One region of the Microbacterium sp. NPDC007973 genome, then DNA from elsewhere that is predicted to be linked to it. Evidence: predicted binding sites of a transcription regulator. Region 1 holds the regulator's gene; each other region holds the start of a gene.
The links. Region 1 encodes HrcA, which represses chaperone genes, less so after heat shock. Its sites were predicted from a motif close to TTNGCACTCGNNNNNNNCGAGTGCNAA; they were not measured.
Positions count from the first base shown of each region.

Region 1 (3,243 bases):
AGTGCAGCGCCATGCTCAGTGGCGGAAGCGGTCGCGGAATTTGCTGAACATGCCCTGCTGGTGCTCGGCCAGGCGCGGCCCCGGAGCCTTGGTGCGCTTGGCGAACTCCTCGATGAGAGCCCGCTCCTTGTGGTCGAGGCGCGTGGGAGTCACCACGTGCACACCGACCTTCAGGTCGCCGCGCTGGCTGCCCCGCAGGGGCGTGATGCCGCGGCCCTTGATCGTCAGCACGTCACCCGACTGCACGCCCGGGCGCACCTCGAGGTCGACGGAGCCGTCGAGCGACTCGATCGTCGTGGTGGCGCCGAGGATGGCGTCGGGCATCGACACCTCGAGGGTGGCGACGAGGTCGTCGCCCTCGCGGCTGAACGCGTCGTGCGCCTCCACAGTGATCTCCAGGTACAGGTCGCCGTTGGGACCTCCGGCCGGGCCGACCTCGCCCGAGCCGGGGAGCTGCAGGCGCAGGCCCGACTCGACGCCGGCGGGGATGTCGACCGACACCGTGCGGCGCGCGCGCACCCGGCCCTGACCCTGGCAGGTGCCGCAGGGGTAGGGAATGGTCGTGCCGTGACCGTGGCACACGGTGCAGGGCTGGCTGGTGACGACGTTGCCGAGGAGGCTCCGCACGGTGCGCTGCACGTGACCGGAACCGTGGCAGATGTCGCACGTGACCTCGCTGGTACCGGGCTGCGTGCACGCTCCCTGGCACGTCTCGCAGAGGACCGCCGTGTCGACCTCGAGGTCGCGGTGCGTACCGAAGACGACGTCGCCGAGCTGCAGCGTGACGCGTACGAGGGCGTCCTGGCCGCGCTCCCGGCGTGACCGCGGTCGCGGGCCGCGGCCTCCGCCGCCGCCCTGCGCGCCGCCGAAGAACGTCTCGAAGATGTCGCTGAAACCGCCGAACCCGGCCGCTCCCCCGCCCCCGAACGGGCTCTGGTCGCCGCCCATGTCGTAGCGGCGGCGCTGCTCGGGATCGCTCAGCACGTCGTAGGCGTGTGTCACGAGTTTGAACTTCTCGGACGCGTCCTCACCGGGATTCACATCGGGGTGCAGCTGGCGCGCGAGACGCCGGTAGGCCTTCTTGATGTCTTCCGGGCTGGCGTCGCGTTCGACGCCCAGGACCTCGTAGTGGTCAGCCACAATCGCCTTCCTGCCCGCTCGCGCGGGGTCGTTCTCGTGGGGAGTGCTCGCGGCGCGAGACGTCAGCGCGAGCTGTCGTCGTCTTCGAGCATCCGGGTCAGATAGTGCGCGACGGCGCGGACCGCCGCGAGGTTGGAGGAGTAGTCCATGCGGGTCGGCCCGAGCAGACCCACGCGGGCCCCGCCGGTGGAGCCGTCGTACCGGCTCGCGAGCACGGAGGCCTCGACGAGGCCGAAAGGCTCGTTCTCGCGCCCGATACTCGCCGACAGTCCCTTCTCGTCGGCGACCATCTCGCTCATCAGGCGCAGCAGGGTCACCTGCTCCTCGATCGCTTCGAGGAGCGGGTAGATGCTGCCGCGGAAGTCCTGCTCGCGCTTGGCGAGGGTCGCGGCCCCGGCCATGACGAGACGGTCCTGACGGAAGGCCTCGAGTTCCTCCCCGACCACGCGCAGGACCGCGTCGGCGATCGCGTCGAGCACGACCCCGGGACGCGGGCCGGCAGTGAGGGCCTCGGAGACGCGCTGGGAGCTCTCGGCGACGCTGTGTCCGACGAGCACGGCGCCGACGCGCGCGCGCAGCAGGGCGATGTCGCTCTCGCCGGGCTCGGCGGGCACGAGCGCGATGCGCTGCGACACCCGGCCGGTGTCGGTGACCAGGATGACGAGAACCCGGGGCCCGCCGAGGGCGACGAGTTCGACGTGCGTGACGTTGGCGCGGGCGAACGAGGGGTACTGCACGATCGCGACCTGGCCGGTCAGCTGCGTCAGCGCCCGTACCGTGCGTGCGAGGAGGTCGTCGAGGTCGCCCGCCTCATCGAGGAAGGAGGTGACGGCGCTGCGCTGGGCACTCGACAGCGGGCGGAGCTCGGCGAGGTGGTCGACGAAGACGCGGTAGCCCTTGTCGGTCGGGACGCGTCCCGACGACGTGTGCGGCGCGACGATGAGGTCTTCGTCCTCGAGAAGGGCCATGTCGTTGCGGATGGTCGCCGCCGACACCCCGAAGGCATGGCGGTCGACGATGGCCTTGCTGCCGACGGGCTCGCGCGTGTCGACGTAGTCCTGGACGATCGCGCGCAAGACCTGGAGGCCGCGTTCCGACACCATGGCTGCTCCTCCCGTTTGGCACTCGACTCGACTGAGTGCCAATTCTACGACGATCGCCCCGCCCGTGCGTCGAGCGGCTCGCGGGCGCCGGCACGACCGACGATTCAGCCCGTGGACAGCGGAGAGGCGCCCCCGGGTCAGGCCGTCAGCGCGCGCACCACGGCATCCGCCAGCAGGCGCCCGCGACGGGTCAGCACGATGCGCCCGCGCACGGCATCCGGGCCCTCGATGAGCCCGTCGGCGATGAGGGATGCCACGGCCTTGCGCCCCTCGCCGAGGATCTCCGACACCGCGAGCCCCTCGCGGATGCGGCTGCGCAGGAGCACCGATTCGAGCCGACGCGCCGTCTCGTCGGGACGCTCTCGCGCCGCGGCGGGCGATTCGGCGGCGGCGAGACGCTGGGCGTACGCGGCGGGATGCTTCACGTTCCACCAGCGCAGCCCCGCGACATGGCTGTGCGCGCCCGGACCGAAGCCCCACCAGTCGGTGCCGCGCCAGTACGCGAGGTTGTGGCGCGAACGGTGCGCGACGCCCCGCGACCAGTTCGACACCTCGTACCAGTCGTAGCCCGCGGCGGCGAGCAGATCGTCGGCGAGCTCGTACATGTCGGCCTGCAGGTCGTCGTCCGGCGTCGCGACAGCGCCGGAGCGGATCTGCCGCGCGAGCTTCGTGCCGTCCTCGACGATGAGCGCGTACGCCGACACGTGGTCGGGTTCGAGAGCGGTCGCCGCCTCGAGCGAGGCGCGCCAGTCGTCGAGCGACTCGCCCGGCGCGCCGTAGATCAGGTCGACGGAGACGTCGAGACCGGCGCGGCGCGCGGCCGAGACCGCGGTGGCGACGTTCAGCGGATCGTGGGTGCGGTCGAGCGCCGCGAGCACGTGCGGCCGGGCCGACTGCATGCCGATCGACAGGCGTGTCATCCCGGCGGCGGCGAGGGTGTCGGCGACCGCGTCGTCCACGGTATCGGGGTTCGCCTCCACGGTCACCTCGGCGCCCGGCG
Region 1 covers NZ_JBIBJJ010000003.1:370,867-374,109, forward strand. Annotated here, with positions in the region: gene ACFZA2_RS10765 (16S rRNA (uracil(1498)-N(3))-methyltransferase) at 1-13, opposite strand, end outside; gene dnaJ (molecular chaperone DnaJ) at 16-1,140, opposite strand; gene hrcA (heat-inducible transcriptional repressor HrcA) at 1,203-2,243, opposite strand; gene hemW (radical SAM family heme chaperone HemW) at 2,381-3,243, opposite strand, start outside.

Region 2 (3,243 bases), on a different contig from region 1:
CGGCTGGGTCGGACGGCGGCCCGCTGACGGGGTGCTCAGGCGTCGACCGATAGCATCGTCCAATGGCCAGATCGACCTTCCCTCGGGATCGCTTCGACGACCTGCCCGATTCCACCGGCCGGGTCGGGGCGCACCGGGCCGAGCGACCGCGCACGCGCGGATGGATCGTGTTCCTGTGGGCGGCCATCGCCACGCTCGTGCTCATCATCGTGGGCATCTTCGGGTCGCTCGTGGCCTCGGGCCGCATCAGCCTCGGCGCCGATGACGCACCGGTCCCGACCGTGTCGGCAGAACCGACCGAGGCCGTCGTCGTCGACACCTCGTACTCCGTGGTGGTGCTGAACGGCACGGGCCAGGACGGCCTCGCCGCGACGGTGCGCGATCAGATCGTGGCGGCGGGGTGGGCCGGTGACACCGTCGAGACGGGGGACTCCGACTCCACCGATTTCGCGCAGACCACGATCTACTACCTGCGCGACGGCGACGAGGCGGCGGCGCGGGGCCTCGCGCAGACCATCGGCGGCGCCGAGGTCGCGCAGAGCGACTTCCTGCAGCCGACCGACGACCCGAACACCCCCGACGACGAGAGTGCCGTCAAGCGACTCGTCGTGGTGATCGGCCTCGACCGCGCCGCCGGCGCGACCCCCTCCGCCACCGCGCAGTGACCCTCTCGCGCCGCGTGTTTCCGCGGCGTAACAAGTTGGGGGCACGCGCGTCAACAATGGCCGGAGGGGCCGGTTCGGCGGCATCCGGCGTGCTTACGATGACCGAGTCATCCAGCAACAGGAGATTCGCATGACGCAGGGCACCGTCAAATGGTTCAACGCCGAGAAGGGCTACGGGTTCATCACCGTGTCCGATGGGCAGGACGTGTTCGTCCACTACTCGAGCATCGAGATGTCGGGATTCCGCGTCCTCGAGGAAGGCCAGACGGTCGAATTCACCGTCGGCACCGGTCAGAAGGGCCCGCAGGCGGAGTCCGTGCGACTGGCCTGATCCGCTGGCTCGAACGCCGTGGCATCCCGCACCGGGATGCCACGGCGTTCGTCGTCTCACGGACGGCGTCGCGGCTTGCACTCCCCAGGGGCGAGTGCCAGAATGAGTTAGCACTCGCTTTCGTCGAGTGCCAAAATCTGGAAGTCACCCGTCCGGGAGGGACGACACACTTATGGCAAAGATCATCGCTTTCGACGAAGAGGCCCGTCGCGGTCTCGAGCGCGGCCTCAACACGCTGGCCGACGCCGTCAAGGTGACCCTGGGCCCCCGCGGTCGCAACGTCGTGCTCGAGAAGAAGTGGGGCGCCCCCACGATCACGAACGACGGTGTCTCGATCGCCAAGGAGATCGAGCTCGACGACCCGTACGAGAAGATCGGCGCCGAGCTGGTCAAGGAGGTCGCCAAGAAGACCGACGACGTCGCGGGTGACGGCACCACCACCGCCACCGTTCTCGCCCAGGCGCTCGTGCGCGAGGGCCTGCGCAACGTCGCCGCCGGCGCAGACCCCATCTCGCTCAAGAAGGGCATCGAGAAGGCCGTCAAGGCCGTCACCGACGAGCTGCTCTCCTCCGCCAAGGAGGTCGAGTCCAAGGAGCAGATCGCCGCCACCGCGTCGATCTCCGCCGCCGACCCCGCGATCGGCGAGCTCATCGCCGAGGCCATCGACAAGGTGGGCAAGGAAGGCGTCGTCACCGTCGAGGAGAGCAACACCTTCGGCACCGAGCTCGAGCTCACCGAGGGCATGCGCTTCGACAAGGGTTACATCAACCCCTACTTCGTCACCGACCCCGAGCGTCAGGAAGCGGTCTTCGAAGACCCGTACATCCTGATCGCCAACCAGAAGATCTCCAACATCAAGGACCTTCTGCCGATCGTCGACAAGGTGATCCAGGAGGGCAAGGAGCTCCTCATCATCGCCGAGGACGTCGAGGGCGAAGCGCTCGCGACCCTGGTGCTGAACAAGATCCGCGGCATCTTCAAGTCGGTCGCCGTCAAGGCTCCCGGCTTCGGCGACCGCCGCAAGGCGCAGCTGCAGGACATCGCGATCCTCACCGGCGGCCAGGTCATCACCGAAGAGGTGGGCCTCAAGCTCGAGAACGCGACCGTCGACCTGCTCGGCCGTGCGCGCAAGGTCATCATCACCAAGGACGAGACCACGATCGTCGAGGGTGCCGGTGAGTCGGAGCTGATCGAGGGTCGCGTGACCCAGATCCGCCGCGAGATCGAGAACACCGACAGCGACTACGACCGCGAGAAGCTGCAGGAGCGCCTCGCGAAGCTCGCCGGTGGCGTCGCCGTCATCAAGGCCGGTGCCGCGACCGAGGTCGAGCTCAAGGAGCGCAAGCACCGCATCGAAGACGCCGTGCGCAACGCCAAGGCCGCCGTGGAAGAGGGTGTCGTCGCCGGTGGTGGCGTCGCGCTCATCCAGGCCGGCAAGAACGCTCTCGCCAACCTCGAGCTCTCGGGCGACGAGGCGACGGGTGCGAACATCGTCAAGGTCGCCATCGAGGCTCCGCTCAAGCAGATCGCGCTCAACGCCGGTCTCGAGCCCGGCGTCGTCGCGAACAAGGTGTCGGAGCTCCCCGTGGGCCACGGCCTGAACGCCGCGACCGGCGAGTACGGTGACCTGTTCGCACAGGGCATCATCGACCCCGCCAAGGTGACCCGCTCGGCTCTGCAGAACGCCGCGTCGATCGCCGGTCTGTTCCTCACGACCGAGGCCGTCGTCGCCGACAAGCCCGAGAAGGTGGCCGCTCCCGCGGGCGACCCGACGGGTGGCATGGACTTCTGATCCACGCCTGACGCCTGAGAACGCCCCCTCCTCCGGGAGGGGGCGTTCTTCGTTCCGGTGGGTCGGGTGGCTCGTGCTCACACGTGAACGGGGGCGCCTCGACCGCTCGAGGCGGTGCGTCGACGAACGCCGCCGCCGAGCCCGCTTTCGCTCGCGCGAGCGCTCGAGCCCGACCGCTCGAGGCGGTGCGTCGACGAAAGCCGCCGAGCCCGCTTCCGCTCGCGCGCGAGCGCTCGAGCCCGCCGCGTGTCCTTCCGGCGTGCTGCAAATCGCTTCGCCCACGTCGCGGGGCGAACACGCGGCGTGATCTGCCGACGGGGGCCCGCTCACGTGATCCCGACCGTCGGGAGAGGGGCGAGTGTCTCAGGCCTGGGTGTCAGGCCGGTGATCGTCGGGGAGGCGCTCGAGCGGCTGCGTCTCGATCAGCGCATGCTCCGCGGCGTCGCGACGATCGG
Region 2 covers NZ_JBIBJJ010000004.1:200,329-203,571, reverse strand. Annotated here, with positions in the region: gene ACFZA2_RS13670 (DUF3263 domain-containing protein) at 1-27, shown strand, start outside; gene ACFZA2_RS13665 (LytR C-terminal domain-containing protein) at 63-665, shown strand; gene ACFZA2_RS13660 (cold-shock protein) at 796-996, shown strand; gene groL (chaperonin GroEL) at 1,169-2,788, shown strand; gene ACFZA2_RS13650 (sensor histidine kinase) at 3,152-3,243, opposite strand, start outside.
Region 2: a site for HrcA is predicted at 1,104-1,130, ahead of groL (chaperonin GroEL). Genes of this name have one in related genera too.

Region 3 (3,243 bases), on a different contig from region 1:
GTCTCCGCGGAGCGAGAGCTTCCGGCGGAACGCCGCCGGGTCGACGTCGACGCCGCGCTTCTTGATCTCGAGCGTGCCGATCCCGCGCGCCCGCAGCGCCTGTCCGAGCTTCTTCGGGTCGGTCGGCAGCTGCTCGCGCACCCGGAACGACTGCACGAATGGGCTCGTCAGCGGTGCGTCGGAGGTGAGGTAGGCGATCTGCGGCGAGAGCATCCCCGCCTCGAGTGCTCGCGCGACCTCGCCGATGAGCCGGGCGCGGATGACCGCGCCGTCGGGCTCGTGCACGAAGGCGCCCAGGTCCCGCGGCTCGGCGTCGGGGCTGTCCGCCGGAGCCGTGAGCTCCCACGCGTCGGCACCGCGCACCACGAGCGCGGCGCGTCGCACGTTCTCGCGCGCGAGCGCCCCCGCCCAGAGGACGAGCTCGATGGTCGAGCCGTCGGCGCTGATCCACTGGGCCTCGACGTCGTCGGGAATCTGCGCGCGATCGAAGCCGGGGCCGAGCTTGACGCCGCCCGGCGTGCTCCGCAGCAGCTCGAACACCCAGTCCAGCGACGGCGACCATTCGCCGGAGGCGACCCGCCGCGTCTCGGAGTGGCCCGCCGTGCGGCGTGCAGGGTCGAGCCACACGGCATCCGTCCCCGTCAGGTCGACCTCCTCGGCGCGCGCGTGCGCCACCGTGGCGGCGTCGCCGAACGGGGCGAGGTTGTACGCCGCGATGGCGGCGGTCACCTCGTCGGCGTCGACCGCGTGCACCCGGATGCCGAGTCCCGCCAGTCCGAGCGCGTCACCGCCGATGCCGCAGCCGAGGTCGGCGACGCTCGACACGCCCGCGGCGCGGAAGCGGCCCGCGTGACGCGCGGCGATTGGAAGGCGCGTGGCCTGTTCGAGCCCCGCGGGGGTGAAGAGCATGCGGTCGGCGAAGGCGCCGAACTTCGCGGTCGCGCGGACGCGCAGCCGGGCTTGCCCGACGACCGCCGATACGAGGTCGGGGGAGTGCCCGGCCGCCCGCAGCCGCGACACCGCGCGGGCGGCCTCGTCGGTCGACGCGATGGGACCGAGCTCGTCGAGCAGGCGCAGGCCGTCGGGCGTGAGCAGGGCGGTCAGCTCGCTGGTATCCACCGATTCAGCCTAGGCGGGCGAGTGTGCTGGCACTCGCGTTGCGTGAGTGCCAGCGCTTCTCTACACTCGGATTAGCACTCTCCCCGCGTGAGTGCTGACAAGTCTTCTGTAACGAGAAAGAAGAGGTAGACCGTGTCGGTTTCCATCAAGCCGCTCGAGGACCGCATCGTCATCAAGCAGGTCGAGGCTGAGCAGACCACCGCGAGTGGTCTCGTCATCCCCGACACCGCCAAGGAGAAGCCGCAGGAGGGCGAAGTCGTCGCCGTCGGCCCCGGCCGTATCGACGACAACGGCAACCGTGTCCCCCTCGACGTCGCCGTCGGCGACCGCGTGCTCTACAGCAAGTACGGCGGCACCGAGGTCAAATTCGGCGCCGAGGAGTACCTCGTGCTCTCGGCTCGCGACGTCCTGGCGGTCGTCGTCCGCTGATCGCGTGACTCGATCGAAGGCCCCGGGTGCTCGGCATCCGGGGCCTTCGTCGTGCTCGGGGGAGGGCGGGTGCGCGGGGGTCGATGGACGATGCGGAGCGCTCGCCTCGCGATGGCAGGAATGCGCGGGTGCGCGACCGTCGCCGCCTCGGGGGCGCGCGTAGGCTGTATCGGTGACCCCCGCTCCCTCCGCTCCGACCGGCGGGAACACCCGCGGCGCCCTGTATGCACTGGGCGCCTACCTGCTGTGGGGCGTGCTGCCCATCTACTTCCTGCAGCTGAAGCCGACCGGCCCGTTCGAGGTGGTGGCCTGGCGCATCCTCCTCGCGTTCGTCTTCTGCCTGCTGCTTCTCACCGTGCTGCGCATGTGGCGCCCGTTCCTCGCGATCGTGCGGCAACCGCGGCTGATGCTGTTGACCGCGGTCGCCGGTGTGCTCATCTACGTCAACTGGCAGACGTACCTCGTCGGTGCCCTCACCGGGCACGTCATCGAGACGAGCCTCGGCTACTTCATCAACCCCATCGTGACCGTGCTGCTGGGTGTCGTCGTGCTCCGCGAGCGTCTGCGGCTCCTGCCGTGGATCGCGGTGGGCATCGCCGTGGCCGCGGTCCTGGTGATCGTCGTGGGATACGGCGCCTTCCCATGGATCGCGCTGACCCTCGCCTTCTCATTCGGCTTCTACGGACTGGTGAAGAAGCAGATCGGTCCCGCGGTGGATGCCGTGAGCGGGCTGACCCTCGAATCGATGTGGTTGCTGCCGGTCGCCGTCATCCAGCTGATCTTCGTGGCGAACCTGACGGGCATCACGCTCGGAACGGCCGGCGTGCTGCACACCGTCCTGCTCCTCCTCGCCGGCGCGGTCACGGCCGTGCCGCTGCTGTTGTTCGCATCGGGTGCCCGGCGCGTCCCCCTCACGGTGATCGGCCTGCTGCAGTTCGTCGCGCCGATCATCCAGTTCATCATCGGCGTGTGGGTGCTCAACGAGCCCATGACGCTCGAACGGTGGGTGGGGTTCGCGCTCGTGTGGGTCGCGCTGGTCATGTTGAGCGTCGACTCGATCGTGGCCGCGCGGCGCCACCGGCTCGCGGTGGACGACGTCGCCGAACCGGTCTGACCCCCTCGTCCGACCCGCCGTCGCGTCCTCCATTCGGTCGACAGACAATGTCGGCGGCGGGTGGGACGATGAGGGCGCGGAAGATGTCGTTCCGCGTTCGTCCTGCCCGATCCGGCCGTTTCTTCGTTCCGGGTCCGGCGACCCGTGCTCCTTCGGGGTCGTCGTCAAGACGCGGGCTGAACCGTTATGCGGCCGTGACCGCTTCGACGCACATCGTTAACGAACGGCAACACGCGGAAAATGCGCCGCCGATTAGGTTTAGGACACCAGGTGGCCCATAGGGTCGCCCAACGTTCATTCACAGCAAGGAGCACTATGAACGTCATTTCGCGCACGCGCGGCGCCAAAATCCTCGGCGGCATCGCCCTGGTCGGCGCCAGCGCGCTCGTCCTCGCCGGATGCTCCGGTGGCGGCAACGATGCCGCTGCACCGAGCGCATCGTCGGGCGGCGGCGCCGTGTCCGAGGCCGACGGCACGTTCAGCGTCGGCACGATCCTGCCCGCCACGGGTAACCTCGCCTTCCTCGGCCCGCCCGAGGTCGCCGGTGTGAAGCTGGCCATCAAAGACATCGAGGCCACGGG
Region 3 covers NZ_JBIBJJ010000001.1:803,291-806,533, reverse strand. Annotated here, with positions in the region: gene ACFZA2_RS03960 (SAM-dependent methyltransferase) at 1-1,119, opposite strand, end outside; gene groES (co-chaperone GroES) at 1,252-1,548, shown strand; gene rarD (EamA family transporter RarD) at 1,721-2,662, shown strand; gene ACFZA2_RS03945 (ABC transporter substrate-binding protein) at 2,978-3,243, shown strand, end outside.
Region 3: a site for HrcA is predicted at 1,146-1,172, ahead of groES (co-chaperone GroES). Genes of this name have one in related genera too.